DNA from 3 places in the Burkholderia metallica genome. Region 2 is predicted to be linked to each of the others. Evidence: predicted binding sites of a transcription regulator. Region 2 holds the regulator's gene; each other region holds the start of a gene.

Evidence for each region. Region 2 encodes LexA, which represses DNA repair genes until DNA is damaged. Its sites were predicted from a motif close to ACTGTATNNNNATACAGT; they were not measured.
Region 1: the regulator LexA is predicted to act here: its motif matches at 8,456-8,473, upstream of WJ16_RS22910 (DUF2471 family protein).
Region 3: the regulator LexA is predicted to act here: its motif matches at 6,436-6,453, upstream of recA (recombinase RecA).

What each region holds. Positions count from the first base shown of each region.
Region 1 covers NZ_CP013403.1:690,140-700,219, forward strand. The annotation lists gene WJ16_RS22870 (LysR family transcriptional regulator) at 1-726, opposite strand, end outside; gene WJ16_RS22875 (MarR family winged helix-turn-helix transcriptional regulator) at 818-1,246, shown strand; gene WJ16_RS22880 (aconitase X) at 1,434-2,681, shown strand; gene WJ16_RS22885 (aconitase X swivel domain-containing protein) at 2,674-3,153, shown strand; gene WJ16_RS22890 (hypothetical protein) at 3,245-3,847, opposite strand; gene WJ16_RS22895 (hypothetical protein) at 3,844-4,443, opposite strand; gene WJ16_RS22900 (AraC family transcriptional regulator) at 4,556-5,665, opposite strand; gene WJ16_RS22905 (NADPH-dependent 2,4-dienoyl-CoA reductase) at 5,741-7,774, shown strand; gene WJ16_RS22910 (DUF2471 family protein) at 7,988-8,392, opposite strand; gene WJ16_RS22915 (LysR family transcriptional regulator) at 8,606-9,499, opposite strand; gene WJ16_RS22920 (NAD(P)H-dependent oxidoreductase) at 9,586-10,080, shown strand, end outside.
Region 2 covers NZ_CP013401.1:1,770,678-1,780,757, reverse strand. The annotation lists gene WJ16_RS08050 (sugar ABC transporter ATP-binding protein) at 1-18, opposite strand, end outside; gene WJ16_RS08045 (sugar ABC transporter substrate-binding protein) at 164-1,114, opposite strand; gene WJ16_RS08040 (DUF805 domain-containing protein) at 1,392-1,778, opposite strand; gene WJ16_RS08035 (CysB family HTH-type transcriptional regulator) at 2,298-3,224, opposite strand; gene WJ16_RS08030 (sulfate/molybdate ABC transporter ATP-binding protein) at 3,300-4,358, opposite strand; gene cysW (sulfate ABC transporter permease subunit CysW) at 4,372-5,316, opposite strand; gene cysT (sulfate ABC transporter permease subunit CysT) at 5,313-6,206, opposite strand; gene WJ16_RS08015 (sulfate ABC transporter substrate-binding protein) at 6,329-7,366, opposite strand; gene lexA (transcriptional repressor LexA) at 7,631-8,278, shown strand; gene WJ16_RS08005 (hypothetical protein) at 8,305-8,640, shown strand; gene WJ16_RS08000 (DUF2939 domain-containing protein) at 8,670-9,374, shown strand; gene WJ16_RS07995 (universal stress protein) at 9,462-9,959, opposite strand.
Region 3 covers NZ_CP013401.1:3,006,684-3,016,763, forward strand. The annotation lists gene WJ16_RS13580 (pilin) at 1-524, opposite strand, end outside; gene WJ16_RS13585 (TerC family protein) at 622-1,326, opposite strand; gene sucD (succinate--CoA ligase subunit alpha) at 1,482-2,363, opposite strand; gene sucC (ADP-forming succinate--CoA ligase subunit beta) at 2,428-3,594, opposite strand; gene WJ16_RS13600 (DUF2889 domain-containing protein) at 3,663-4,271, opposite strand; gene recX (recombination regulator RecX) at 4,418-5,287, opposite strand; gene recA (recombinase RecA) at 5,287-6,360, opposite strand; gene WJ16_RS13615 (response regulator transcription factor) at 6,550-7,278, shown strand; gene WJ16_RS13620 (sensor histidine kinase) at 7,296-8,843, shown strand; gene WJ16_RS13625 (MFS transporter) at 9,070-10,080, shown strand, end outside.

The DNA.
Region 1 (10,080 bases), on a different replicon from region 2:
GCGCGGCACGACGCCGATCCCGAAATCGTGCATCACCATCTCGCGATTGAAGACGGGGCTGTTCGACGAGATGTCGAAGCGGAACGGCACCGTCAGCAAGTCGCCGTCGACGCGGAACGACAGCGCGGGCCGGCGCAGCGACGGCGACATCGGCACGAACGAATGCTCGGCGAGATCGGCCGGCGCGACCGGGCGCGCATGGGCGCGCAGGTACGCGGGCGTCGCGACGATCACGAGCGGAATCCGCTCGACCAGCCGCACGACGGTCGATTCGTTCGTCAGCATGTAGGGCACGACGATGCCGATGTCGTAGCCTTCGCCGACGAGATCGACGGGCCGCTCGGTCAGCGTCACGTCGAGGCGCACCTTCGGATGCGTGGCCTTGAAGCCGGCGATCAGCGGCACCAGCCGGTTCAGCGCGGCCGTCGTGTGCGCGACGAGCCGAAGCAGGCCTTCGGGTTCGCGCGTCGGCGCCTGCGCTTCCGCTTCGAGCGAGTCGAGTTCGTCGAGCACGGCCGCGCAGCGTTCGTAGATGCGCTCGGCCGTTTCGGTCAGCGACACCTGGCGCGTGGTCCGGTGCAGCAGCCTGCTGCCGAAGCGCGCCTCCAGATCCGCGACCGCGCGCGACACGACGGGCCGCGCGAGGCCGTGCATGTCGGCGGCGCGCGTGAAGCTGCGCATCTCCACCACCGACCGGAAAATCCGCAGCTTGTCGATGTAGTCCATGTCCGTCTCCTTGACGCGAGGGCCGGCCGCCGGCCGTGTTACGGCGGAGTGTACATTGACTTTATGCATATGCACATATAAATTGCCAGGCATGAACGACACCTCGATTGCCCAGGCGTGCAACTGTCTCGCGCTGCGTCAGGCGGCGCGCTTCGTCACGCAACTGTACGAGCGCCATCTGGCCCCGGTGGGCGTCACGCCCGCCCAGTTCTCGATCATGGCGAACATGAAGCGCCAGCCGGGCCTGCTGATGAGCGAACTCGCCGATGCGCTGGTTATGGACCGCACGACGTTGCTGCGCGCGCTGAAGCCGCTGCAGCGCGACGGCTTCGTCACGACGGCCGCGTCCGAGCACGATGCGCGCGCCCATGCGCTGAGCCTCACGAAGCTCGGCGAGCGGACGTTCGCGCGGGCGTTGGTCGCGTGGCAGGCCGCGCAGGACGATTTCGAAACGCAGTTCGGCCGCGACCGCGCGAAGGCGCTGCGCGACGAATTGTTCAGCGTGACCGCGGAACGCTAGGCGACCGTTCGCGGTAAACTGGTGCGAAATTAGAGCCAATGGTTTCTTTGTACGCGGGAAGATGTGTAAATTGGTTTTTTAAACGGTCCGGATAGATTGCTATCTGGACAGTTTTTATTTCCAGTTGTAGAGTCCCCTGACGGATTTCGTGAACCGGCGCCGCCGGTTCCCGTCAGAGGAGCCACCGATGCTGCAGTTGAGCGACCGCGACAGCGCGATGCTGCGCGGGGATTTCGGCGAGGGCGTCGCGCGCGCGATGCGGATCGTCGCACGCACCGCGCAAGTGATGTCCGCGCCGCACCTGATCGACATCACGTCCGCGCATATCGACGGCTGCCTGTACCACGGCCGGACAAGCCTCGACTTCGTCGAGTATTTCGTCGAGACCGGCGCGAAGGTCGCGGTGCCGACCACGCTGAACGTCGGGTCGCTCGACCTGATCCATCCCGAGCTGTACCACGGCGACCGCACGATCCAGCGCGACGCGCAGCGCCTGATGGACGCGCATCTGCAGCTCGGCTGCGAATCGAGCTTCACGTGCGCGCCTTACCAGTTGAAGAATCGTCCGGCGAAAGGCGAGCAGATCGCGTGGGCCGAATCGAACGCGATCGTGTTCGCGAATTCGGTGCTCGGCGCGCGCACGAGCCGCTACGGCGATTTTCTCGATCTGGCGGCCGCGATCACCGGGCGCGCGCCGTACGCGGGGCTGCATGTCGAAGCGAACCGCGCCGCGCGGATCGTGTTCAACGCGCCGGACTTCAGCCGCCTGCCGTCGCGCGACATCCATTTCGCCGCGCTTGGGCTGCTGGTCGGCCGGATCGCGGGCGCGATCGTGCCGGCGATCGTCGGGCTGCCGGCGGACACCACCGAAGACGAACTCAAGGCGCTCGGTGCGGCCGCCGCGTCGAGCGGCGCGGTCGCGCTGTTTCATGCGGTGGGCGTGACGCCCGAAGCGCCGACGCTCGACGCCGCGTTGCACGGGCAGGCGGCGCCACGCACGGTCGACGTCGCGATGGCCGATCTCGACGAGATTCGCCGCACGTTGAACCACGGCGCGGCCGGCGATGCGCTCGTCGCGGTAGCGCTCGGCACGCCGCATTTCTCGCTGGCCGAATTCCGCACGCTCGATACGTTGCTCGACGCGTACGACGGCAAGCCGGCCTGCGATTTCTACGTGAACACGAGCCGGTTCATCCTGTGGGAGCTGGACGAAGCCGGCCTCGCGGAGAAATTCGCCGCGCGCGGCATCCAGATCGTCGTCGATACCTGCACGTACATCACGCCGGTGATGAAGCAGCTGTCGGGGCTCGTGATGACCAATTCGGGGAAATGGGCGTCGTATGCGCCCGCGAACATCGGCGTGAGCGTCGCGTACGGCAGCATGCGCGAGTGCGTATGGTCGGCGTATGAAGGAAAGGTGCGATTCGATGACTGACGCGACGCGCAACGTATTGACGGGCGACACGCTCGTGCCGGGCCGCGCGTGCGCGCGCCCGTTCGTGCTCGACAAGCCGCTCAGCTTCTGGGGCGGCTACGATTCCGGCGCGGGAAGGATCGTCGATCGCGGGCATCCGCAGGCCGGCGCGAGCCTCGCCGGCACGGTGATGGTGATGCCGCACGCGAAGGGGTCGAGTTCGAGCAGCAGCGTGCTGGCGGAGGCCGTGCGCAACGGCACGGGGCCGGTCGCGATCGTGCTGAAGGAGCGCGACCTGATCATCTCGATCGGCGCGATCGTGGCCGCCGAGCTGTATGCGATTGCGGTGCCGGTGGTGTGCGTGACGGACGACGTGTACGACGCGATCGTCGCGGCAACGGGCGACGTGCGGATCGACGCGGGCGACGGCGATGGCGGTGCGCGGATTGATCTGAGTGACGACGCGCGTTCGGGCGGCCCTGGTTCGACCTGAACGAGCGGCGCGCACTGGCGGCGAATCAGCCGGTGTGCGCGGCGATGCGATCCGGCGCGTGCAGCTTCGTGCGCCCGCACGAGCGGCGTGGTCAGATGAAGCGCACGTGCCGGGTTTCTTCCTGCGTGAGCGACAGCGCCTGGGTTGCCGCATGCATTTCGCGTTTGCCGCCCGGCTGAGCCAGTCTTCTGATTTCGGGCCACACGATCACGCCGAACAGGATGCGCAGGAGCGCACTCAGCGCGCACAAACCGATGGCAGCCGCGCTGATCAGCGCAAACACGTCGAACGTCGATTCCATGCTGAGCGTCACCGCGGATACGATCCCGCTGACCACGGCGGCGGCGATCACGCAAACGAGCATGACAACGAGGTCGGTCCGGGCGCCAGCGATTTTGGCGGGGCGCAGCAGAAAAGCCGAGCCGTCGGTCATGTTGCGGATGCCGTAGACGATCCGGCGATCCTGGCCGTCGGTATAGGCGACATTCAATCGATCGCCGTCGGCGATGAACAGGCGTGTCGTCCGGTTGGTCCTGAATACGAGCGGGGACTCGAGCGAATCGAGCTGGAGCGTGATTTCCTCGATTGTTTGCGTGGTCGCACCCAGGTTGTTGCTCCAGACCTTCGTTTCGATCGATTGCTGGCCGATGGCCGTCACGCGACCGGACGTGGTTTGCATCGCATGGTTCGTCATGGGCTGCTCCTTTCCACGTCGAAACCGGACGGTTCGCATTGCCAGCTATCCTGGGCTTCGCGTCGCTGCGGCTGGAAGATCAGATCGGACAGGCCGGCGATGGCGAGCAGGCTGCCCGTCAGACTGACGATGGCCACGACGGTGGCCAGTGCCGACACGAACGCCCAACCCGAATGGAGTGCCGCGGCAGCGATGCCCAGGCTCAGCACGAGCACGCACGACGCCCACGCGAGCAGCGACAGGTTCCGCCGCTTTTGCGCGACCACGTCGTACGGCGCGATGGCAACGTTGCCGCTTCTGATCCACGCGATCCGGCGACGGCCGCGATGCGCGAAGGTGCAGGCGCGCACCCGCATGCCGGGCTTCAGTTTCTCGATCTGCTTGAACGCTTCCGAGTCGACGTCGTCGGCCGTGACGAAGTAGCAGACGTTCTGCATCGTCAAACGGTATGGCGGGGCCTTCCTGACGTCGGCCTTGAATCGGACGAGGTTGGTATCGACGCGGTCGATCGTCGCGTCGATCAGCGTGGTGCGATTGGGCATGGGTCGGAGCGGGCGCCGGTTCGCGCGGCATCGTTTTGATGTGGCGCCCATCATACGCGAACGCTTTCGGCCGACCGTCCGGGTTTGCCGGGCGACGGGTCGTCCGGCGCGCGACACCGAAATCCGCGCGTCGCTGCCGCCGCACCATGGCGCCGACGGCTCGGCGTCATTCGCGCACCGGTGCCCGAGTCGTCGCCGACCCTGTCACTCCGGCCGCCGCTTCCCGATACGCACTTGGTGTCTGCCCGGCCCAGCGCCGGAACGCGCGCGTGAAATTCGCCGGGTCGGTGAATTGCAGCCGCTCGGCGATCGTCTTCAGGTCGAGATCCGATGCGGCGAGCAACTGCTTCGCGTCGCGAAACCGCGCTTCGTCGAGCAATTGCCGGTAGCTCGACCCGGCTTCCTCCAGACGCCGCCGCAGCGTGCGCGTCGATACGAGCAGCGCGTCGGCGAGCGTCTCCGGCCCGGGGTAGTCGCCGGCTCCGCGCGCCAGCTCCGCGCGCACGCGCTCGACCAGATCGCCGTCCTCCTGACGCACCTGCGCATACTCGCGCTCCACCTGCACCAGCGCCTGCCGGTGCGCGACTTCGTCGGCGAGCGGCAGCGGCCAGTCGAGCACGTCGCGCGCGATCCACAGCGCATTGGCCGCGCAGCCGAATTCGACCGGCGGCAACTGGTCGCGATAGCGCGCGAAATAGGGCGGCTCCGGCCATGCGAACCGCAGCGCGATCGGCGGCGACGCGCGCCCGGCCCATTGCGAGATGTTCTGCGCGAGCCCCGTCAGCACGAATTCGAACATCACGTGATGCTGCAGCACGGGGCTCGCCTGCACGCCGTGCAGTTCGAGCGTCGCGCCGCGTTCGTCTTCCGCATAAGTCAGCCGATATTGGCGGTTGCGCATCCGGAAGTAGCGCTGCGTGACGGTGAGCGCTTCGCGGATGTCCCGCGCGGTCAGCGTCGCGTAGCCGAGAAAGCCGTGTACGGTCGGCTTCAGCAGCAGCCCGAACGCGAGCCCGATGCCCGGATCGCCGCCGATCTCGATCGCATTGAGCACGAGCCGCCCCCATTGCGACGGCGCGACGCGCGCGTCCGGCTCGGCCAGCACCGCATCGCGCAGGCCCGTGCCGGCGCGCACGGCGGCCAGGTCGACGCCGCGCGCGGCCAGCGCCTGCAGCAGCAGGCGCGTATAGGCGACCGGAATCGTCGGCCGGCGCAGCCCGAGGCGGTCCTTGGCGAGAGGGGAAGTCATGTCGTCTTGGCCGGAAATGACAAGCATTATGGCTGTTTGCCCCCTCACGTTCAAGGCGGCGCGCGCCTACGATGTCACGCATCGCCCCTTGGCTGAATCCTCATGACGACCTCCTTTCCTCACTTGCTCGCGCCGCTCGACCTCGGCTTCACGACGCTGAAGAACCGCGTGCTGATGGGCTCGATGCACACGGGCCTCGAAGACAGCCGCAAGACGCTGCCGCGGCTCGCCGAATATTTCGCCGAACGCGCGCGCGGCGGGGTCGGGCTGATCGTGACGGGCGGCTTCGCGCCGAACGTGGCCGGCTGGACCAAGCCGTTCGGCGGCACGCTGATGACGTCGGCCGCCGCGCGCCGGCATCGCGAGATCACCGATGCGGTGCACGCGGAGGACGGCAAGATCGCGCTGCAGATCCTGCATACGGGCCGCTACGGCTATCACCCGTTCGCGGTCGCGCCGTCGAAGATCAAGTCGCCGATCTCGCCGTTCGCGCCGCACGAACTGAGCGCGCGCGGCGTCGAACGGCAGATCCGCGCGTTCGTCCGCTGCGCGACGCTCGCGCGTGAAGCCGGGTACGACGGCGTCGAGATCATGGGCTCGGAAGGCTACCTGATCAATCAGTTCATCTCGATGCACACGAACAAGCGCACCGACCAGTGGGGCGGGGCGTACGAGAACCGCATCCGGCTGCCGATCGAAATCGTCGAGCGCACGCGCGAAGCGGTCGGCCGCGATTTCATCCTGATCTACCGGCTGTCGATGCTCGACCTGATTCCGGACGGCAGCGACTGGAGCGAAACCGTGCAGCTCGCGAAGGCGGTCGAGCGCGCGGGCGCGACCCTCATCAATACGGGGATCGGCTGGCACGAGGCGCGCGTGCCGACGATCGCGACGTCGGTGCCGCGCGGCGCGTTCGCGTGGGTGACGAAGAAGATGAAGGGCGAGGTCGGCATTCCGCTCGTGACGACCAACCGGATCAACCGGCCCGAAGTGGCCGAGCAGATCCTCGCGGACGGCTGCGCGGACATGGTGTCGATGGCGCGCCCGCTGCTCGCGGATGCCGAGTTCGTCGTCAAGGCCGCGCAGGGCCGCGCCGACGAGATCAACACCTGCATCGGCTGCAACCAGGCGTGCCTCGATCACGCGTTCAAGAACCGGATCGCGTCATGCCTGCTGAATCCGCGCGCATGCCACGAGACGGAGCTGAAATACACGCCCGCGCAACAGCCGAAGCGCATCGCGGTGGTCGGCGCGGGGCCGGCCGGGCTCTCGTGCTCGACCGTGCTCGCGCAGCGCGGCCACCACGTCGACCTGTTCGACGGCGCCGCCGAGATCGGCGGCCAGTTCAACATGGCGAAGCGGATTCCGGGCAAGGAAGAGTTTGATGAAGCGCTGCGCTACTTCGGGCGCCAGGTCGAGCTGACCGGCGTGAACCTGCATCTGAACCGGCGCGTCGACGCGAGCGACCTGATCGCGGGCGGCTACGACGAGATCGTGCTCGCGACCGGCGTTGCGCCGCGCGACCCGAAGATCCCGGGGCAGGACGGGCCGAACGTGCTCAGCTACATCGACGTGCTCGCGGGCAGGCAGCCGGTGGGCCGGCGAGTGGCGGTGGTCGGCGCGGGCGGGATCGGCTTCGACGTCGCCGAATATCTGGTGCAGGAGGGGGAATCGCCGGCGCTCGATCTGCAAGCGTGGAAGGCAGAGTGGGGCGTGACCGACCCGGCTGCGACGCGCGGCGGCGTGACGCGTGCGCAGGTTTCGGCTCCGGCACGGGAAGTGACGCTGCTGCAACGCAAGGCCGCGCCGCTCGGCAAGGGGCTCGGCAAGACGACCGGCTGGATTCACCGCGCGACGCTGAAGATGAAACAGGTGAAGATGGTCGGCGGCGTGAACTACGAATTGATCGATGCGCGCGGGCTGCACGTGTCGTACGGCGAGCAGCGCACCGATCACGAACTGATCGAGGCCGACACGATCGTGCTCTGCACCGGGCAGGAGCCGCAGCGCGCGCTGCTCGCCCCATTGCAGGCGGCCGGGCGCTCGGTGCATCTGATCGGCGGCGCGGAACTGGCCGCCGAACTCGACGCGAAGCGCGCGATCGATCAGGGTGCGCGGCTCGCGGCGCGGCTGTAACGGCAGGGTGGCGGTTGCGTTCGCGACGAGGTTCGTCGCGTGACGGCGTGCAGCCGGTGCGACGATACACGTATTGCCCGCCGCTGGGCCGAAGGCGCGCGCAGGCGGGCGGTGCGGTGACCGTGCCGTGCGCCTTTGCGGGCCTCCGTGCGCCACTCCGCAACGAGGCGGCGCGAAACCGGCCAGCCGCGCACGACCGGTGCCCGGCGCCGCTCAGGCCGCTTCGGCCCGTTCTTCCTCTTCCGCTTCGAGCATCGCCTTGACGATCAGATAGACGGCCGGCAGGTCGTCGTCGTCGCGACGCCAGTCGACCGGTTCCTCGACGTCCGCGGCGACCAGCCGGCTGCCGCGCAGCCGGATGAAGGCATCGACGACGGTCGGATCGTTGCGGCTCAGGAAGCCGGCATTCGAGAACGCCAGATCCTCGACGTTCAGCAGCGCCTGCCAGCTCATCGTGCGGACGGCGGCCGGGTGGGTGCGGCGGCGCAGGCCGAGCGCCCGCTGAGCGGGGCCGCCGACGACACGCTGCAGATCGACGACCGCCCGCTGCGCGGCGCGCTCGAAGTGGACGGGATTGAAGCCGGGTTGCTCGGGATCGAATGCGGATGACTGGAACATGGTCGCCTCACAAAAGTCCGTCCGTCTGTGGATGACGGAATTCGGGTCAAATGGTGCAAAAGCACTGTAAATATATACAGTGTTCGACGCGGTTTCAAGTCCCGGATGAAGAATCTTGGCCGCGCGGACGCGGCGGATGTCGGGGCGGCCGATGGAGGCCGGTAGGCGAGCGCTGCCCGCTCGCTGGCGTGCCGATTCCGTCGGCCGTGCCGCTTACACCGATTGCGCGATTGTCTCCCGCAGCCACCGATGCGCCGGATCGCGATGCGCGCGCTCGTGCCACAGCATCGACATTTCATAACCGGGCACGTCGACCGGCGCTTCGACGACACGCAGCGCGGGCACATCGCGCACCAGCCGCTCGGGCACCATCGCGACGAGATCGGTGCTGGCGACGGCCGACATCACGAACAGGAAATGCGGGACGGACAGCACGACGCGCCGCACGGCCCCCGCTTTCGCGAGCACTTCGTCCGTCACGCCGAAGAAGCCGCCGCCGTCGGGCGACACGATCACGTGCTCGAGCGTGCCGAACTGCGCGAGTGTGGGGCGCCGCTTGAGCTTCGGATGGCCGGCGCGGCCGATGAGCACGTATCGCTCGACGAACAGCGGCAGGCGCCGCATGCCCGGCGGCGAACCCTCGGTCGTATGGAAGGCCAGATCGATACCGTTTCGTTCGGCATCCTGCTCGATGCGCGGCGGCACGAGTTCGACGACGGCGAGCCGCGTACCGGGCGCGGCCGACCGCAGCGCATTCAGCGCGGGCAGCACGATCGTCGATTCGCCGTAGTCGGTCGCGGCCACCCGCCATGTGTTCGTCGCGGTCGCGGGATCGAACGGCGTGGCCGGAATCACCGCGCGTTCGACGGCTTCGAGCGCGTCCCGCAACGGCTCGCGCAGCGCTTCCGCGCGTGCGGTCGGCCGCATCCCGCGCGGCCCCGGCAGCAACAGGGGATCGCCGAACAGGTCGCGCAGTTTCTGCAACTGCACGCTGACCGACGGCTGCGACATGTTCAGCTTCTCGGCCGCGCGTGTGACGTTGTGCTCGGCGAGCAGCACGTCCAGCGTGACCAGCAGGTTCAGATCGAGTCGCCTGAGATTATTCATCGCTATACCTGGAATATCAGGAATTCATTTCAAATATACCTTTGGCCGCGGCATCCTGCAGTCATTCAATCGACGGAGTGACGAACATGAACGTGCTGATCGTGTATGCCCATCCCGAACCGCGTTCGCTGAACGGCGCGCTGCGCGACTATGCCGTCGCGCATCTCGAAGGGGCCGGCCACGCGGTGCAGGTGACCGACCTGTATGCGATGAACTGGAAGGCCGCGTTCGACGCGGGCGACGTGACCGATCGCGCGCCCGATGCGCGCTTCGATCCCGCGCTCGATTCGAAGCGTGCATTCGAGACGGGCACGCAGCGCGACGATATCGCGCGCGAGCAGGCCAAGCTGAAGTGGGCCGACGCGGTGATCCTGCAGTTTCCGCTGTGGTGGTTCTCGATGCCGGCGATCATGAAGGGCTGGGTCGAGCGCGTATATGCGTACGGTTTCGCATACGGCGTCGGCGAGCATTCCGACAGCCACTGGGGCGACCGTTACGGCGAGGGATCGCTGGCGGGCAAGCGCGCGATGGTGATCGTGACGACCGGCGGCTGGGAATCGCACTACAGCCCGCGCGGCATC
Region 2 (10,080 bases):
TTGGAAAGTCGGGTCCATCGCGATCCTGGTTGCGGCCGCGCGCACGCGGCGCGCGGGTGTGACGCTCACAAGTGCATGTGCATGCAGTGGCCGTGATCGCGCTCACTCCGGATAACGGCCGCCGCGCCCGATTCTTGAGGGCGGCGGCCGCATCGGGGCTGCGTCACTTCGTGACGAGATCGACCGGCGTCTCGACCACGCCCGACATGTCGGCCTGCTTGCGATGCTCGGCGATCGCCTTGAGCGCCGTGTCGATGCCGAACACGGCCTGCTTCGCCGCGTACTGATCGGCGGTCGCGAGCACGCGGCCGTCCTTCAGCATCGGCTTGATCGCGTTGATGTTGTCGTAGCCGACCACGAGCACCTTGCCCTGCTTGCCGGCCGCGCGCACGGCCGACACCGCGCCGATCGCCATGTTGTCGTTGCCGCACAGCAGCGCCTTCAGGTTCGGGTATTCGTTGAGCATCGCGGCGGCGACCGCATTGCCCTTGTCGATCTCCCATTCGCCGGACTGCACCGACACGACCTTCATCCCGCCCGCCTTCATCGCGTCCTGGAAGCCGGCCGTGCGCTGCTGCGCGTTCGTCGTCGTCGACACGCCTTCGAGGATGCCGACCTGGTCGCCCGCCTTCAGCTTCTTCGCGAGGTAATCGCCGATCTTGCGCGCGCCCTTGCGGTTGTCCGGGCCGACGAACGGCACGTTCAGGTTCTTCGACTTCAGTACGTCGGGATCGAGCCGGTTGTCGATGTTCACGACGATGATGCCCGCGTCGACGGCCTTCTTCACGACCGGCACGAGCGCCTTCGAATCGGCCGGCGCGAGCACGATCGCGTCGACCTTCGACACGATCATCTGCTCGACGATGCGGATCTGGTTCGCGGTATCGGTCTCGTCCTTGATGCCGTTGGTGATCAGGTCGAACTGGTTCGCGTTGTGCTTCTGGTAATCCTTCGCGCCCGTTTCCATCGTCAGGAAGAACTCGTTGGCGAGCGACTTCATCACGAGCGCGACCTTCGGCTTGGCCGTGGCTTGCGCATGGGCGACCGGTGCGGCGGCGACCGCGACGGCGGCGAGCGCGGCGGTCAGGAAGCGACGGCGAAAGAGGACATTCATACACATCTCCTGGCGACTGGCCCAACGGGCCGGACTATTGTTCGACTGTTGTTTTAATGTGAGCAAACGTTTGCGCCACACTACCCGGGCAATGGCCATCGATGCTGCTGTCGGTACCACGGAATGGAAGCGAGGCAGACGGCCGACTGCCTGACGCGCGCTGTCGTTGACGCGCCACCGCCGGCGGGAAGCCGGCGGAGTGAAGGTATGCTGTACCGATTCGCTTCGACGCGCAACCTGTCTGATCAATATTTAAGGGTTTATTCGGAGCGCGACATCACGCCGGGTCCCGCGGCGCGGGCTCGTCTTCATCGGCCGAAGGCGGTTCCCCGAACCGGTTCGCATGCGGCGTGCCGGCGATGAAGCCGTTCATCACGAACAACGCGAGCGCGCCGACGATCGGGACGAACATCAACAGCATCCACCATCCCGACTTGTCGATGTCGTGCAGCCGCTTCACGCCGACCGCGATCGACGACCACGCGGCCACGACCGCGACGACGATCAGCGCCAGCATCGCCGGCAGCGACGGATCGTCCTGCGTCGAGCCGCGCGAACCCGCATCGATCACCGCGCTGAGCACCGTGGAAACCAGCACGTAGATCCACCACGGCAGACGCCCGATCCGGCCTTCGAACGAAAAGAGCAACCATTTCAGATCCATTGTTTACCTCTTCGTCACGCGTGTTGCGTGCTGCACGATAGGTTGCCGAATGTGCCGGAACGGATAAGCCGTGTGCATTGTTTTTGCGAATGCGCACGGCTTGCGGGCTTCGCGTTGCGCACCGCGGCCCGGCGTGGCGGATTGCGCCGCAGTTGCGAACCGGCCAGTAAGCAGGATGGCCGACGCGCGGCGCGAACGCGCGTCACTCGGCATTCACGCGCATTGAATCACATTTGTCGGGCTACGTATCGTCCGGCATGCCGGCCGAATGGCTGAACCCGACGCGACGCGTTCGGGCATGCCGGCGTGTTCTTGTCGTTGTCCGGGCAATCGAACCATGTCGTTCGCCGCGGATGGCGAAGCAGCGGATCGGGAAAACGCGATTGCGATCGATGTTTCGATCAGCCGGATGACCATGACGGCAGCAGATCGGCCGCCGCCTCGCGATGCAGGGCATCCGGTGAAACGTGCGTCGGGCCATCCGCGACGATCGCGCGGATGGCGCACGACGCGCGGTCGTCAGACGGTTTCGCGCAACAGCCCTGCGATTTCCGCTTCGTTCAGATGCGGCGCGAACATCTCGATCAGCCGGTACGCATACGCGCGCAGGAACGCCCCCTTGCGCAGCCCGACGCGCGTCGTGCTCGCTTCGAACAGATGCTGCGTATCGAGCGCGACAAGCCCCGTGTCGCGCTGCGGATCGTAGGCCATCGCCGCGACGACGCCGATCCCCATCCCGAGTTCGACGTAGGTCTTGATCACGTCCGCATCGATCGCGGTCAGCACGACGTCGGGCACCGCGCCTGCCTGCGTGAACGCCTGGTCGATGTGCGAGCGGCCCGTGAAGTCCTGGTCGTACGTGATGATCGGGTATTCGGCGATTTCGTCGAGCGTCAGGTTCTCGCGGCCGACGAGCGGGTGGCCCTTCGGCACGACGACCGTGTGATGCCACGAATAGCACGGGAACGTGACGATGTCCGGATAGCGGTCGAGCGCCTCGGTCGAGATGCCGAGATCGGCCTCGCCGTTCAGGATCATCTGCGCGATCTGCTGCGGGCTGCCCTGGCGCAGCGCCAGATGCACCTTCGGGAACACGTCGGTGAACTGCCGGATCACCTTCGGCAGCGCGTAGCGCGCCTGCGTGTGCGTCGTCGCGACGACGAGGTGGCCGCTGTCCTGGTCGGCGAACTGGCGCGCGACGCGGCGCAGGTTCTCCGCGTCGAGCAGCATCCGCTCGATCAGCTGGTGCACGGCCTTGCCGGGTTCCGTGAGCCCCGTCAGCCGCTTGCCGCGCCGGATGAAGATGTCGACCCCCAGTTCGTCCTCGAGATCCTTGATCTGCTTCGACACGCCCGACTGCGACGTGTACAGCACGTTCGCGACTTCCGTCAGGTTCATGTTCTGGCGCACCGCTTCGCGCACGAACCGCAATTGCTGAAAATTCATGGGTATGCCTCTTAGGCTGTCGTTGTTTGATTGTCGAATCGGAGCATTTTGCGCCCCCTGCCCTGTCTGCCTGCGTCAACTCGCGGGAAACACCCGCACGGCCCGCGGCACGGCCGTCGCGCCGTCGCCGACCTGCAGCGACAACGCGCGCCACGCATCGCGGTCGAGTTCCGCCTCCAGCGCGCCGCCGGTGCGCGCCTCGAGCTCCACGCGCACCGAGCCGCCGAGCGGAATCACGCGGCGCACGTCCACCGCGATGCCGTCGCGGTGCCCTTCGGCGGTCGGCCACAACTGCAGGTCGTGCGGCCGCACGTACGCGTTCGCCGGGCCCGCGAAATCGGCGTCGACCTCGATCGGCGCGGCCGCGCCCTCGGCCACGAAGCCGCGCCCGGCAACCGTGCCCGGCAGCCGGTTGGCCGCGCCGAGGAACTCGTACACGAAGGCGCTCTGCGGATGATCGTAGACGTCCTGCGGGCTGCCGACCTGCTCCACGTGCCCGCGGTTCAGCACGACGATGCGGTCCGCGACTTCCAGCGCCTCCTCCTGGTCGTGCGTGACGAAGATCGTCGAGATGTGCAGATCGTCGTGCAGGCGGCGCAGCCAGCCGCGCAGCTCCTTGCGGACCTTCGCGTCGAGCGCGCCGAACGGTTCGTCGAGCAGCAGCACTTTCGGCTCGACCGCGAGCGCGCGGGCGAGCGCGATGCGCTGACGCTGGCCGCCCGACAGCTCGGACGGATAGCGCTGCGCGAGCCAGTCGAGTTGCACGAGCTTCAGCAGTTCGTGCACCTTGTCGCGGATCGCGCTTTCCGACGGCCGCTCGCGGCGCGGCTTCACGCGCAACCCGAACGCGACGTTCTCGAACACCGTCATGTGGCGAAACAGTGCGTAGTGCTGGAACACGAAGCCGACCTGGCGATCGCGCGCGCCGACCGACGCGACGTCGAGCCCCTGCAGCACGACCTGGCCGGCATCCGCGTGCTCGAGGCCCGCGATCACGCGCAGCAGCGTGGTCTTGCCGCAGCCGGACGGCCCGAGCAGCGCGACCAGCTCGCCGGGCGGGAAGTCGAGCGAGACGTTGTCGAGCGCCGTGAAATCGCCGAAGCGCTTCTGAAGGTTACGGACGGTGATACCCATTCTGGTTGCCTCTTTACGATTTCGACGAAACGGCGGCGACGGGGCCGGCATGTGCGGGAACGGCGTCGCGCGCACCGGCCAGTTCGGCGGCGAGGTGGCGCTCGGCGAGCAGCTTCAGCGCGAGCGTGACGAGCGCGAGCAGCGCCAGCACCGACGCCACCGCGAACGCCGCCGCGAAGTTGTATTCGTTGTACAGGATCTCGACGTGCAGCGGCATCGTGTCGGTCACGCCGCGGATGTGGCCGGACACGACCGACACCGCGCCGAATTCGCCCATCGCGCGCGCATTGCACAGGATCACGCCGTACAGCAGGCCCCACTTCACGTTCGGCAGCGTCACGCGACGGAAGATCTGCCAGCCCGACGCGCCGAGCACGCGCGCGGCTTCCTCCTCGTCGGTACCTTGCGCCTGCATCAGCGGAATCAGCTCGCGCGCGACGAACGGGAACGTGACGAAGATCGTCGCGAGCACGATGCCCGGCACCGCGAAGATGATCTGCACGTCGTGCGCCTGCAGCCACGGCCCGAGCCAGCCCTGCGCGCCGAACAGCAGCACGTACACGAGGCCGGAGATCACCGGCGACACCGAGAACGGCAAATCGATCAGCGTCGTCAGCAGCGCCTTGCCGCGAAATTCGAATTTCGCGATCGCCCACGACGCGCACACGCCGAACACGAGGTTCAGCGGCACGGCGATCGCGGCGACGGTCAGCGTCAGCTTGATCGCCGACCACGCGTCGGGATCGGCGAGCGATTCGAGATAGAAGCCGACGCCCTTTCTCAGCGCCTCGACGAACACCGCGGCAAGCGGCACGACGAGGAAGAACGCGAGAAACGCGAGCGCAATGCCCGTGAGCAGCCAGCGCACGACGCGCGACTCGCTGACGGGGTCGAGCCGCTTCGCGGCGCGCGCGGCCGGCGACGGGGTTTTCAGCACGACGGTGGCCTCCTGGCTCATTGCTGGCCTCCTGCCGCGACGGCGTTGACGGTGACGGGCGCGGGGCCGCTCGCGCCCTTGCTCGTCCTGCGCTGCAGATACCACTGCAGCGTGTTGATCAGCAGCAGCATCAGGAACGACACCACGAGCATCACGACCGCGAGCGCGGTTGCGCCCGCGTAGTCGTACTGTTCGAGCTTCGTGATGATCAGCAGCGACGTGATCTCGGACTTCATCGGCACGTTGCCGGCGATGAAGATCACCGACCCGTATTCACCGAGCGCGCGCGCGAACGCCAGCGCGAACCCGGTGAGGAGCGCCGGCAGCACGGCCGGCAGCACGACGCGGCGAAACGTCAGCCAGCGCGATGCGCCGAGGCACGCGGCGGCCTCTTCCTGCTCGCGCTCGAAATCCTCGAGCACCGGCTGCACGGTGCGCACGACGAACGGCAGCCCGATGAAGGTCAGCGCGACCAGCACGCCGGCCGGCGTGAACGCGATCTTGATGCCGAGCGGCGCGAGATACTGGCCGACCCAGCCGTTGGTCGCATAGACGGCCGCGAGCGAGATGCCGGCGACCGACGTCGGCAGCGCGAACGGCAGGTCGACGATCGCGTCGACGAGGCGCTTGAACGGGAACGTGTAGCGCACGAGCACCCACGCGACGAGAAAGCCGAACACGGCGTTGATCAGCGCGCCGCCGAGCGCGGACGCGAACGTCAGCCGGTACGACGCGAGCACGCGCGGCGACGTGACGGCGGTGACGAACTGGTCCCACGACAGCGTCGCGGTCTTCAGGAACGTGGCGGCGAGCGGGATCAGCACCACGAGGCTTAAATAGGCCACCGTGATGCCGAGCGTCACGCCGAAACCGGGCAGCGCGCTCGGCTTGCGAAAGGTGTACGTCGTCATCGGATGCTCTTGCTGGGTCGATGCTGCTCATGGGTCCGACGCAAACGCCGGCGCAGTGAATCGCGCCGGCGGCCCGTCGGGGATGCGGCGCGCTGTCGTGGCGCGCCGCTGTCGTTATGGCGTTACTGCGGCTTGTAGATCGAATCGAACACGCCGCCGTCCGCGAAATGCGTCTTCTGCGCATTCGTCCAGCCGCCGAACGTATCGTCGACCGTGTACAGCTTCAGCTTCGGGAACTGCTTCGTGAGCTCCGCCGGCACGTTCTTCGAGCGCGGCCGGTAGTAGTTGCGCGCGGCGATCTCCTGGCCCTGCGGGCTGTACAGGAAGTTCAGGTACGCGTCGGCCAGCTTGCGCGTGCCCTTCTTGTCGACCACCTTGTCGACCACCGCGACCGGCGGCTCGGCCAGGATGCTCACCGACGGCACGACGATCTCGAACTTGTCGGTGCCGAATTCCTTCACCGACAGGAACGCCTCGTTTTCCCACGCGATCAGCACGTCGCCGATCCCGCGCTGCACGAAGCTCGTGGTCGCGCCGCGCGCGCCCGAATCGAGCACGCCTGCGTTCTTGTAGAGCTTCGTGACGAATTCCTTCGCCGTCTGCTCGTTGCCGCCCGGCTTGTGCACCGCGTACGCCCATGCGGCCAGGTAGTTCCAGCGCGCGCCGCCCGACGTCTTCGGGTTCGGCGTGACGATCGAGATGCCCGGCTTGGTCAGGTCGTCCCAGTCCTTGATCCCCTTCGGGTTGCCCTTGCGCACCAGGAACACGATCGTCGACGTGTACGGCGATGCGTTGTCGGGCAGGCGCTTCTGCCAGTCCTTGCTGACGAGCCCCTTGTTCGCGAGCGCGTCGATGTCGTACGCAAGCGCCAGCGTGACGACGTCGGCCTGCAGGCCGTCGAGCACCGAGCGCGCCTGCGCGCCCGAGCCGCCGTGCGACTGCTTGAAGTTGACGGTCTCGCCCGTCTTCGCCTTCCACTCCTTGCCGAACGCCTGGTTGAAGTCCTGATACAGCTCGCGCGTCGGGTCGTACGACACGTTCAGGAAAGTCGTATCGGCCTGCGCGTGCGTCGCGACGCCCAGCGCCGCCGCCGCGCCCAGCGCGAGTGTTGCGATCAGGCGGCCCACTCCGCCCACCAGCCCCGTATTGCGCTTGCCCATCCTTGGTTCTCCAGTGTTGTCGGTATTGCGATGTCGGGCCAGTCTAGCGAACGGGTTACATGATTAAAAATAATCGTTCCTCATTTTTTAATACTCAAAAGTGCTAACGCAGACGGGATGGACGGTTGCGGCAGATGAACCGGCGTCCGGGCGTCGCGAAATCGCGTCGGAACCGGCGCGATCGCGTCGAACCTCAAGTAACACTTGAAATTCCCGAACTACTGTATAAAAATACAGCTCACTGTCTATCCATACAGTTGAGCCATGACCAAACTCACCGCCCGTCAGCAGCAAGTGTTCGACTTGATCCGTCGCGCGATCGAGCGCTCCGGATTCCCGCCCACCCGCGCCGAGATCGCGGCCGAACTGGGCTTCAGCTCGCCGAATGCGGCCGAGGAGCACCTGCGCGCGCTGGCGCGCAAAGGCGTGATCGAGCTGGCAGCCGGCGCGTCGCGCGGCATCCGCCTGCTCGGCATCGACGATGCCCCGCACCAGTTCACGCTGCCGCATGCCGGCCTGATGCAGCTGTCGCTGCCGCTCGTCGGCCGCGTGGCAGCCGGTAGCCCGATCCTCGCGCAGGAGCACATCTCGCAGCATTACGCGTGCGATCCCGCGCTGTTCTCCAGCAAGCCCGACTACCTGCTGAAAGTGCGCGGCCTGTCGATGCGCGACGCCGGCATCCTCGACGGCGACCTCCTCGCGGTGCAGAAGCGCACCGAAGCGAAGGACGGCCAGATCATCGTCGCGCGTCTCGGCGACGACGTCACCGTCAAGCGCCTGATGCGCCGGCCCGGCGGCCTCGAGCTGATCGCGGAGAACCCTGATTACGAAAACATCTTCGTCAAGGCCGGCAGCGCGGAATTCGCGCTGGAAGGCATCGCCGTCGGACTGATCCGATCAGGCGAACTCTGACATTCCGTCTCGCTGAGGAGAACATCATGGAACGCCTTTCCCGTCTGCTGCCTTTCCGTCAATTCGGCCGCCTCCGTCACTTGCGCGGCCGGACGCCCTGCGCACCGCTGTCCGCGGCGGCGCCCGTGCAAGAAGAAGTCGCAGTCGAACGGCAGGCGTCCCTGCTGCCGTCGGCGCTGCCCGCTTTCGCGCGGGTCTCGCTGAACGCCGGCCTGAATCACGCGGAACCCGCGCGCCGTGCGCCGGTGCGTGTGTATCACGGCCGTTCGCGCCTGATCATGGTCGGCACGATCGATGCCGTGTGCCGGATGATCGATCGCTGCATCGCCGAGGAACGATCGGCTACGCCGGGCGGTCTCTGATTGCGGAACCTGTCCGCACCGGAGGCAACGTGACCGGATCGCCGCGCCGCGCATGGCGGCTCAAGCCCCTGTTGATCGTCGTGCTGGCCGTCGCCATCGTCGCGGCGATCGGCTATGCGTACGCGTCGCCGTACATCGCGATCGGTCGCCTGAAATCGGCGATCGATGCGCGCGATGCGCAGGCCATCAGCGAATATGTCGATTTTCCGTCGCTGCGCATCAGCCTGAAGCAGCAAGTCACGGAAGAGTTGATGCGCCGGATCGACGCAGTGAAGAAGGACAATCCGTTCGCGGTGATCGGTGCGCTGATCGGGGCCGCGCTGATCGGCCCGCTCGTCGATGCCTACGCGACGCCGGAAGGCGTGGCCGCGTTGATGAGCGGATTGCCGCCGCGCGGCAATCCGGGTGAGCGCCCACCTGAATGGTCGAATCCGCCGCCGAGCAGCCCGCCGGCCGCGCCATCCGCCAATCCGGCTCCGGCGAGCACGGTCACGCCGGGCAGCAACGCGGCTGCTACCGCCGCATCATCGCCGCCTGCGCCCGCCGCCGTACCGGCCAGCGCGGTCGATGCCGCACCATCACCGCATCCGCAGCAAACCAGCGCCGGCTACCGGAATATCGACGAATTTGTCGTGACCTATCAGCGCAGTGCCGACGGCACACGCTATGCGGCGATCTTTCACCGCTTCGGGCTGTTTTCGTGGAAGTTGTCTTCGATCGACCTGCACGCCTAGCAGGCCGCGCTCGACGCTCGCGCCGCCGAAGCGGTGCGGCACCTAGCCGGCACGCATCACCGGCCAGATAGCCATCGAGTCTTCAGATCATTTGCCGTTCGCCGTCGCGGCTTCACGCTCGCGCGCGATTTCGGCCTTCTGCTCTTCCGCCGACGAACACGCAACCAGGATGCTGCAGTTCACGCGATCGAGCAGTTGCGTGTTGCCCGAGCCCATCCACCATCTCGATAGCCCGCTGCGGCATCGATGGCCGACCACGACGAGGTCGACCTTCAGCTCCGTCGCGAGATTCGCGATTTCGTCGATCGGATAGCCGAACGCGAAATGGCCTTCGGCCTGCACGCCGCGTTCGCGCAGCCAGTTCACCCCTTCCTGCAGGATTTCACGCGCGGTTTCCTCGAACCGGCCGCACGCGACGTCGGTCAGCAAACCGGCGCTCTGCGCGATGCTCGAGCGCATGTCGACGACCGACAGCAAATGCGTCTCGGCCTTCAGGTCCATCGCGAGATTGGCGCCGCAACGCAGGGCCTTGCGCCCTTCGAGCGTGCCGTCGTAACACAGCAGAATCTTGTTGTAGCTAGCCATGAAACCTCCCTGTCGCCAACGAGCCTACGTATTCATCATGGTGCGCCGCAATTCAGGACGCAAGGGATGGAAAACGCTGATTCGCCCCGCTCGGCGCGTGCGCAATGATGCGGTGCACGAT
Region 3 (10,080 bases), 1.2 Mb from region 2:
GGCGCCGGCAGCGACGATGCATCCTTGCCGGCGGCGAAGCACTCCCACGCGATCGCACCGGCCTGCATCGCACCCTTTTTAAGCGCCACGCGCGCGGTGGGTGTGTCGGCCTTGTCGGGCGCGGACGGCACGAGCACCAGCGTATTGGCGTTGGCCGCAGTAACGCGCGCGGTGAAAGTGACCGTGATCTGGCCGGTCTCGCCGTCGATCGCGACGGATTGGACGTTGCGGGTCGCGGCCGGCGGGCTGTAGCCGCCGTCGAGGCTCGCGCCGCTCGCGGCGTTGTCGGCGACGGCAAGCCGCGCGGACGACGCGAGCGCGAGCCCCTCGCCGACCCGCGAGCGCGCGAGGTAATCCTGATACGCGGGAATGGCATAGGCCGCGATCACGCCGACGATCGCCAGCACGATCATCAGTTCGATCAGCGTGAAGCCGGCCGGCCGCCAGCGCGGCGACGGCCGGTTCGCGCGCCGCAGATCGGCGGCAACGCGACGGAACAGGGAAACGGAAAAGGCTTCGAACATGGCAGGCTCCGGAAACGAAAAACGCCTGCCGGTAGAGGCAGGCGTCTCGATCGTAGCCAGCGGGGTCCGAATCCGGCAGTCGGCCGGATGGCCAGTGTCAGTGCGCGCGCGGGGTACCGCTGCGGCGCCTGAGCGCGTAGCCGATCGCCACGACGAACAGCGCGCCCGCAATGCTCGCGCCGTAGAGCACCGGCTGCGTATCGAGCACCGCCCAGCGATCGCCGACCGGATCGTTCACGATCAGCCCGCCCGCGATCCAGCCGAGCAGCCCGGCGCCGAGCGCCACGACGATCGGGAATCGGTCGAGCAGCTTCAGCACCAGCGTGCTGCCCCACACGATGATCGGGACGCTGACGACGAGCCCGAAGATCACGAGCGGGATCCGGTGCGACGGATCGGCCTGTTCGGCCGCGCCGGCGATCGCGATCACGTTGTCTAGGCTCATCACCGCGTCGGCGATCACGATCGTCTTCACGGCGTCCCACAGCCGGCTGGCCGGCTTGATGTCGTCGTGCGCGTCGTCGGCCGGCGCCATCAGCTTGATGCCGATCCACAGCAGCAGCAGCCCGCCGCCCAACTTCAGGAACGGCACGTCGAGCAGCGCGACCGCGAACGTGATCAGCGCAACACGCAGCAGGATCGCCCCCGCGGTGCCCCAGACGACACCGCGCAGCCGCTGGTTCGCCGGCAGGTTGCGGCATGCGAGCGCGATCACGACCGCGTTGTCGCCGCCGAGCAGGATATCGATGATGACGATCTGGAATACGGCGCCCCAATGCAGCGACGTCAGGAATTCGAGCATGGCCGTGAGGACAGGACAGCGGCCGCTCGCAGGCGGCCCGGTTCATCGCCGGCACATGCGCGACGCATGCCCGGTGCTTACGAATTCATTGCGCGAGCATAACAAAAAACGCCGGCAATGCCGGCGTTTTCTGCAGGACGAACCCGGGGGAAATATTACAGCGCCTTCTTCAGCAGACGGCCCATTTCCGACGGGTTGCGCGTGACGGTAATGCCGCACGCTTCCATGATTTCCAGCTTCGCTTCGGCCGTATCCGCACCGCCCGAGATCAGCGCGCCGGCGTGGCCCATGCGCTTGCCCGGGGGCGCCGTGACGCCCGCGATGAAGCCGACCACCGGCTTCTTCATGTTGTCCTTGATCCACTCGGCGGCGTTCGCTTCGTCCGGACCGCCGATTTCGCCGATCATCACGACCGCATCCGTATCCGGATCGTCGTTGAACATCTTCATCACGTCGATGTGCTTCAGACCGTTGATCGGGTCGCCGCCGATGCCGACTGCCGACGACTGGCCGAGGCCGAGTGCCGTCAGCTGAGCAACCGCTTCATACGTCAGCGTGCCCGAACGCGACACGACGCCGATGCGGCCCTTGCGGTGGATGTGACCCGGCATGATGCCGATCTTCAGCTCGTCCGGCGTGATCGTGCCCGGGCAGTTCGGCCCGAGCAGCAGCGTCTTGCGGCCTTCGCGGCGCATGCGGTCCTTCACTTCGATCATGTCGCGCACGGGGATGCCTTCCGTGATGCAGATCGCGAGATCCAGATCGGCTTCGACCGCTTCCCAGATCGCAGCCGCTGCGCCTGCCGGCGGAACGTAGATGACCGACACGGTCGCGCCGGTTTCGGCCTTCGCTTCCTTGACGCTCGCGTAGATCGGAATGCCTTCGAAATCTTCGCCGGCCTTCTTCGGGTTCACGCCCGCGACGAATGCTTCGCGGCCGTTTGCGTATTCACGGCAGGCGCGCGTATGGAATTGACCGGTTTTGCCGGTAATGCCCTGCGTGATGACCTTCGTGTCCTTGTTGATCAGAATCGACATGTATTTTGACCTCTGTTCGATTGGCGTCGCGTGCCAGCCGCGCCGCCATGCGTATTCGATAGCGTTACTTGCCTGCGGCAGCCGCGACGACCTTCTGCGCAGCCTCTTCCATGCTGTCCGCCGAGATGATCGGCAGGCCCGAATCGGCCAGCATCTTCTTGCCGAGGTCTTCGTTCGTGCCCTTCATGCGCACGACGAGCGGCACGTTCAGGTTCACGGCCTTCGAACCGGCGATCACGCCTTCCGCGATCACGTCGCAGCGCATGATGCCGCCGAAGATGTTCACGAGGATCGCCTTCAGATCCGGGTTCTTCAGCATCAGCTTGAACGCTTCCGTAACCTTCTCGGTCGTGGCGCCACCGCCGACGTCCAGGAAGTTCGCCGGCTCGCCGCCGAACAGCTTGATGGTGTCCATCGTCGCCATCGCGAGGCCCGCGCCGTTCACGAGACAGCCGATGTTGCCGTCGAGCGAGATGTACGCGAGGTCGAACTTCGACGCTTCGATTTCAGCCGGATCTTCTTCGTCCAGATCGCGGTACGCGACGATTTCCGGGTGGCGGAACAGCGCGTTCGAGTCGAAGTTGAACTTCGCGTCGAGTGCGATGACCTTGCCGTCGCCGGAGACGTTCAGCGGGTTGATTTCGGCCAGCGATGCGTCGGTTTCCCAGAATGCCTTGTACAGACCTTGCAGGATCGCGCGCGCTTGCGGAATCGAAGCGGCCGGCACGCCGATCTTCGCGGCGAGGTCGTCGGCTTGTGCGTCGAGCAGGCCCGTCGACGGCTCCACGATGACCTTGTGGATCAGTTCCGGGTGCTTTTCGGCGACTTCTTCGATGTCCATGCCGCCTTCGCTCGAACCCATCAGAACGATCTTTTGCGAGATGCGATCGACGACGAGGCTGACATACAGTTCCTGCTTGATGTCGGCGCCTTCTTCGATCATCAGGCGGTTGACCTTCTGGCCTTCCGGACCGGTCTGGTGCGTGACGAGCTGCATGCCGAGGATCTGGCTCGCGTATTCGCGGACCTGCTCGATCGACTTCGCCACCTTCACGCCGCCGCCTTTACCGCGGCCGCCTGCGTGAATCTGAGCCTTCACGACCCAGACCGGGCCGCCGAGCTCTTCTGCCACCTTGACAGCGTCCTCCACCGAGAACGCCGGCTTGCCGCGCGGTACCGCGACTCCGAATTTCCGCAGGATTTCCTTACCCTGGTACTCGTGAATCTTCATGCGTGATTCCCTTCAGTCTGAGAGTTGGATGAAAAGTCGCTTAAGACGCTTCTTCGAATGATTTCCGTTCATTCCTTCGTGCTGCCATCACCGGGCACGTCCGGCCGGCTCGCGCCATACCAGCGCGGGTAATACTGCCGCACGACCTCGCCGTCGAACCGCAACGCCCGGCAGCGGCCGAGCTGGAAAGGTGCGTCGTCGTGCGCGCCGTCGTGATCCGGCCCTTCGCCGCCTTCTTCACGCACGTTCCACACCTCCCCGGCGAACGCCTGGATCGCTGCCGTCGGCAGCACCGCGCACAGTTCGGTGAGATGGGAGCAGCCTGCGACGCCGGCGAGCAGCCGGTTCGCATTGCGGCGGAAGTTGCGGAAGAGATTGAGCCCGATGAGGGCCCGATAGGCGGGAGAGGCGGATTGACAGTGACCGGGATAGGGAACCCATTCCGAAGACGCTTCGGCGTCGACGACATTGAGGTCACGATCGATAGTCACGCGCAGCCAGAGTTCGTGGATCGGCAGGCCCTGGGGCCGGATGCCCGACGCAAGCGCGACATCGCGCGGCTTGTGGTCGGTCAGGCAGGCTTCGATATCCCACAAGCCGTCGCCGCGCTCGTAAGCTTCCGCTCGGATTGCGCGTCGATGTCGCAACTGACGGGGCACGGGCTCGGGTAGCGGCATGCTGGAGGTTGAGGCCGAAGAGGAAAACCCACGGATTTTAGCATATTGGGTATTTGAGACAGTTGGACGCGACGGCGGGTATTCCCGCCTGTCCGGAAGGGGTTGCGTTGCAGCAAAATCGCGCGCCACGCGCGCGATCGGCGTGCTCAGTCGTCGATCGGGAAATCGTCGCCGACCTTCAGCAACTTCACGATGGTCGCGCTCGAGAAGCCGCGCGCGGCAAGAAAGCGCGCCTGCTTCGCACGCTCGGCCGGCGTTTGCGGCAGTGCACCGAATTTCTTGCGCCAGACGGCCTGCGCGCGCGCCCATTCGGTCTCGCGCAGCTGCGCATTCACCTCCTCGACGAGCGTGTCGCCCACCGCATGCCGCTTCAGCTCGCTGACGATGCGTGCGACACCGACACGCGACGCGCGACGATGCACGAGACTCTCGGCAAAGCGTGCATCGGACAGCCACCCTTCCTGCTCCAGCGCATCGAGCACGGGCTCGACGGATTCGTCTTCGCCGACGTAGGGCGCCAGCTTGCGCGCGAGTTCGGTGCGGCTGTATTCGCGCCTGGACAGATAGCCGAGTGCGCGCCCCTTCAACGACCGCTGCGGCTTCGATGATTTGCGCTCGCCGGCGCCGGCGGCTTCACCGGAAGCACTGCCGGCGGCAGCGCCCGATGCTCGACGCGTGCGGCGTGGATGCTGGCTGCTGCGTGTATAGACGTCTTCCCTGGCCGGCGCCGACGCATCGGGTGCGCGATCGCCCGGGAAGCTGACACCGGAAACACGACGGCGGGGGCGGTCGTGCGCGTCGAACGATTCATCGTCGTCGAACGGATCGGCCGGTGCGGCAATCTCAAACGAAACGAGGGCATCGTCGGATGCCCTCGTCGCGGTGCGGTTCGCGGCATCGCTGCCCGCGCCCCGCCGATCGGCGCCCGAGGATCCGGCTCGCCGGCTGGAGCGGCCTGCCGTTTCGGGCACGTCGCTCTCCTCCGGCTCGCCAGCCTGACCTCGGCGCCCGATCATCACTCTTCTTCGTCCATCGCCTCGGCTTCGTCCTCGACCACACCATCGGGCATGGTGACCACGCCAAGCGATTCGCGAATGCGGTTCTCGATCTCGCGTGCGATTTCCGGATTTTCGCGCAGGAATTCACGCGCGTTGTCCTTGCCCTGGCCGATCTTCTCGCCGTTGTAGCTGTACCAGGCGCCCGCCTTGTCGACGATTTTCGCCTGCACGCCGAGATCGATGATCTCGCCCTGACGCGAAATGCCTTCGCCATACAGGATGTCGAAGATCGCTTCGCGGAACGGCGGCGACACCTTGTTCTTGACGACCTTCACGCGGGTTTCGTTGCCGATCACCTCGTCGTTCTTCTTGATCGAGCCGATCCGGCGGATGTCGAGACGCACCGACGAATAGAACTTGAGCGCGTTGCCGCCCGTCGTGGTTTCCGGGTTGCCGAACATCACGCCGATCTTCATCCGGATCTGGTTGATGAAGATCACCAGGCAGTTCGTGCGCTTGATCGTGCCGGTCAGCTTGCGCAGCGCCTGCGACATCAGGCGGGCCTGCAAACCCGGCAGCGAATCGCCCATCTCGCCTTCGATTTCAGCCTTCGGCACGAGCGCCGCGACCGAGTCGATGACGATCATGTCGATCGAGCCCGAGCGCACCAGCGCGTCGGTGATTTCCAGCGCCTGCTCGCCGGTGTCCGGCTGCGAGATCAGCAGCTCCGGCACGTTCACGCCGAGCTTCGCTGCATATTGAACGTCGAGCGCGTGCTCGGCGTCGATGAACGCGGCCGTGCCGCCCAGCTTCTGCAGTTCGGCAATGACCTGCAGCGTGAGCGTGGTTTTACCGGACGATTCCGGACCGTAGATCTCGACCACCCGGCCGCGCGGCAGGCCGCCGACGCCAAGCGCGATATCGAGACCGAGCGAGCCCGTGGACACGACCTGGATGTTCTCGGCCGCCTCGGCGTCGCCCATGCGCATGATCGAGCCCTTGCCGAACTGCTTTTCGATCTGGGCAAGCGCGGCGGCCAGCGCCTTGCTCTTCTCGGCGGTCATCCCGGAGCCCTTCTTGCTATCTTCCATGAATCGTCCTTTGCTATGATGAGCAGCGTCTGTAAGAGGCGCGCCCGCTATCAAGCGCTGCCCACGAATGCAGACACTGTATAAAAAAACAGTGTTTTGTGCAAGCCCGCAATGCAGGCTGCGTTGTATACGAATAACTTCGGAGACAGCCGGCCGGCGCGAACGCCCTGCCGGCCATCGGTCAGCACCATGCGAATTCTCATCGCGGAAGACGACAGCATACTCGCGGACGGCCTCACCCGGTCACTCCGCCAATCGGGCTATGCGGTCGACCACGTGAAGACCGGCGTCGACGCCGATACCGCGCTGTCGATGCAGACCTTCGACCTGCTGATCCTCGATCTCGGGCTCCCGAAAATGTCCGGGCTCGACGTGCTCAAGCGCCTGCGCGCCCGCAATTCAAACCTTCCCGTGCTGATCCTGACGGCCGCCGACAGCGTCGACGAGCGCGTGAAGGGGCTCGACCTCGGCGCCGACGACTACATGGCCAAGCCGTTCGCGCTCAACGAGCTCGAGGCGCGCGTGCGCGCGCTGACCCGGCGCGGCGCGGGCGGCGGCCCGACCGTCGTGCGCCACGGCTCGCTCGCGTTCGACCAGGTCGGCCGGATCGCGTATGCGAACGATCGCGTGCTCGATCTTTCCGCGCGCGAACTCGGCCTGCTCGAAGTGCTGCTGCAGCGGATCGGCCGGCTCGTGTCGAAGGAGCAGCTCGTCGACCATCTGTGCGAATGGGGCGAGGAAGTGAGCAACAACGCGATCGAAGTCTATGTGCACCGGCTGCGCAAGAAGATCGAACCCAGCGGCGTACGGATCTCGACCGTGCGCGGCCTCGGCTATTGCCTCGAGAAAGTCGCGCCCGCCGCGCCGACCGACACGGCCGCGCCCCAGCCCGCGGTGGCCGGCACGCCGCTGCGCTGAACCCGGGCGTCGCCGCGATGGCCACGCCGGCCCATCCCCGCCAACCGACCGGCGCGCCGTCGTCGGCCGCCGACGAGGCGCGCGACGCGCGCTACGAAAACCCGTTCGCCCCGCCCGACGAAACCGATGAGCCCGAGGCGCCGCGCCCGCGCTCGCTGTTCGGCGAGATCCTCGACTGGATGCTCGCGCCGCTGCTGCTGCTGTGGCCGATGAGCATCGCCGTCACCTATCTGGTCGCGAAAACGATCGCGAACGGCCCGTTCGATCGCGCGCTCGAGACCAACGCGTACGTGCTCGCGCGGCAGATCCATCCGGTCAACGGCGTCGCCGAGCTGACGCTGCCGGAGCAGACGCGCGACTTCCTGCGCGCGGACAACGTCGACAGCGTCTACTTCCAGGTGCTCGGCACGCGCGGCGAGCTGGTCGCGGGCGAAGCCGACATGCCGCTGCCGCGCGACGAGGACCGGCCGCCGCCCGGCGTCGTCATGTTTCGCGACGACCTGCTGCGCGGCAACGACGTGCGCGTCGCCTATACGACGGTCGCGCTGCCGCGATCCGACAGCACGCAGCCCGTGCTCGTGCAGGTCGGCGAAACGCTCGACAAGCGCAACGCACTCGCGAACGACATCATCAAGGGCGTGATCCTGCCGCAGTTCGTGATCCTGCCGCTCGCGATCCTGTTGGTGTGGTTCGGGCTGTCGCGCGGGCTCGCGCCGCTCAACGCGCTGCAGGCGCACATCCGCGCGCGGCGGCCCGACGACCTGTCGCCCGTCGAGGCGCAGCGCGCGCCGCCCGAGATCGAGCCGCTCGTCACGTCGTTCAACGACCTGCTCGCCCGCCTCGAACAGAACATGGCGCTGCAAAAGCGCTTCATCGCCGACGCCGCCCATCAGATGAAGACGCCGCTTGCGGGCCTGCGCACGCAGGCCGAGTTCGCGCTGCGCCATCCGGTCCCGCCCGACGTGCAGCGCTCGCTCGAACAGATCGCGACCAGCTCCGAGCAGGCCGCGCGGCTCGTCACGCAGTTGCTCGCGCTCGCGCGCGCCGAGAACCGTGCGAGCGGGCTGACGTTCGAGCCGGTCGAGATCGCGTCGCTCGCGCGGCGCGCGGTGCGCGACTGGGTGCAGGCCGCGCTCGCGAAACGGATGGATCTCGGCTACGAAGGCCCGCCGGACGACACGCCGCTCGACGTCGACGGCCATCCGGTGATGCTGCGCGAGATGCTCGGCAACCTGATCGACAACGCGATCCGCTACACGCCGGACGGCGGCCGCATCACGGTGCGTGTGCGCGCCGAGCCCGCGACGCGGGTCGTGCATCTCGAAGTCGAAGATACCGGCCCCGGCATCCCGGCCGCCGAACGCGAGCGCGTCGTCGAGCGCTTCTACCGGATTCTCGGCCGCGAAGGCGACGGCAGCGGCCTCGGCCTTGCGATCGTGCGCGAGATCGCCACGCAGCACGGCGGCACGCTGACGCTCGACGATCACGTGTACCAGCACGCGCCGCGCCTCGCCGGCACGCTCGTACGCGTCAGCCTGCCGCTGACCGATACGCCCCCGGATTAACCCTGACGCGCACCGCCGCAGCACGCCGCAACAACGTCGAAACCGGCTACTTGCCGGACGTTGAAGGCACGATGGCTATACGAAGCAGACGATTCGGCGCGGGTTAACGTGCAGCCGTTTTGCCGGCGCGCGTCAGTCCGCCGTAAGTTTCCGTACCAATAATCCTCGACAGGCCCGCTTACCCGAGGCGGCCGCACATCTAAATCAAGGGACTTGGAGACGACTCATGGCAACCCTAGGCGGGCAAATTTCGCACTCGCCGATGACGGGCGAAGAGAAGAAGGTGATCTTCGCGTCGTCGCTCGGCACCGTGTTCGAGTGGTACGACTTTTACCTGGCCGGCTCGCTCGCGGCCTACATCAGCAAGAGCTTCTTCTCCGGCGTCAACCCGACCGCCGCCTTCATCTTCACGCTGCTCGGCTTCGCCGCCGGCTTCGCGGTGCGGCCGTTCGGCGCGATCGTGTTCGGCCGCCTCGGCGATCTCGTCGGCCGCAAGCACACGTTCCTCGTGACGATCGTGATCATGGGCGTCTCGACGTTCGTGGTCGGCTTCCTGCCCGGCTACGCGTCGATCGGCATCGCCGCGCCCGTGATCTTCATCGCGATGCGGCTGTTGCAGGGCCTCGCGCTCGGCGGCGAGTACGGCGGCGCGGCGACCTATGTCGCCGAGCATGCGCCGGCCAACCGTCGCGGCTTCTACACCGCGTGGATCCAGACGACCGCCACGCTCGGCCTGTTCCTGTCGCTGCTCGTGATCCTCGGTGTGCGCACGCTCATCGGAGAGGAGGCGTTCGGCAGCTGGGGCTGGCGCGTGCCGTTCGTCGCGTCGATCCTGCTGCTCGCGGTGTCGGTGTGGATCCGGATGCAGCTGAACGAATCGCCGGTATTCCTGCGCATCAAGGCCGAAGGCAAGACGTCGAAGGCGCCGCTGACCGAAGCGTTCGGCCAGTGGAAGAACCTGAAGATCGTGATCCTCGCGCTCGTCGGCCTGACCGCCGGCCAGGCCGTCGTGTGGTACACGGGCCAGTTCTACGCGCTGTTCTTCCTCACGCAGACGCTGAAGGTCGACGGTGCGAGCGCGAACATCCTGATCGCGATCGCACTCTTGATCGGCACGCCGTTCTTCCTGTTCTTCGGTTCGCTGTCGGACAAGATCGGCCGCAAGCCGATCATCCTCGCGGGCTGCCTGATCGCGGCGCTGACCTACTTCCCGCTGTTCAAGGCACTCACGCACTAC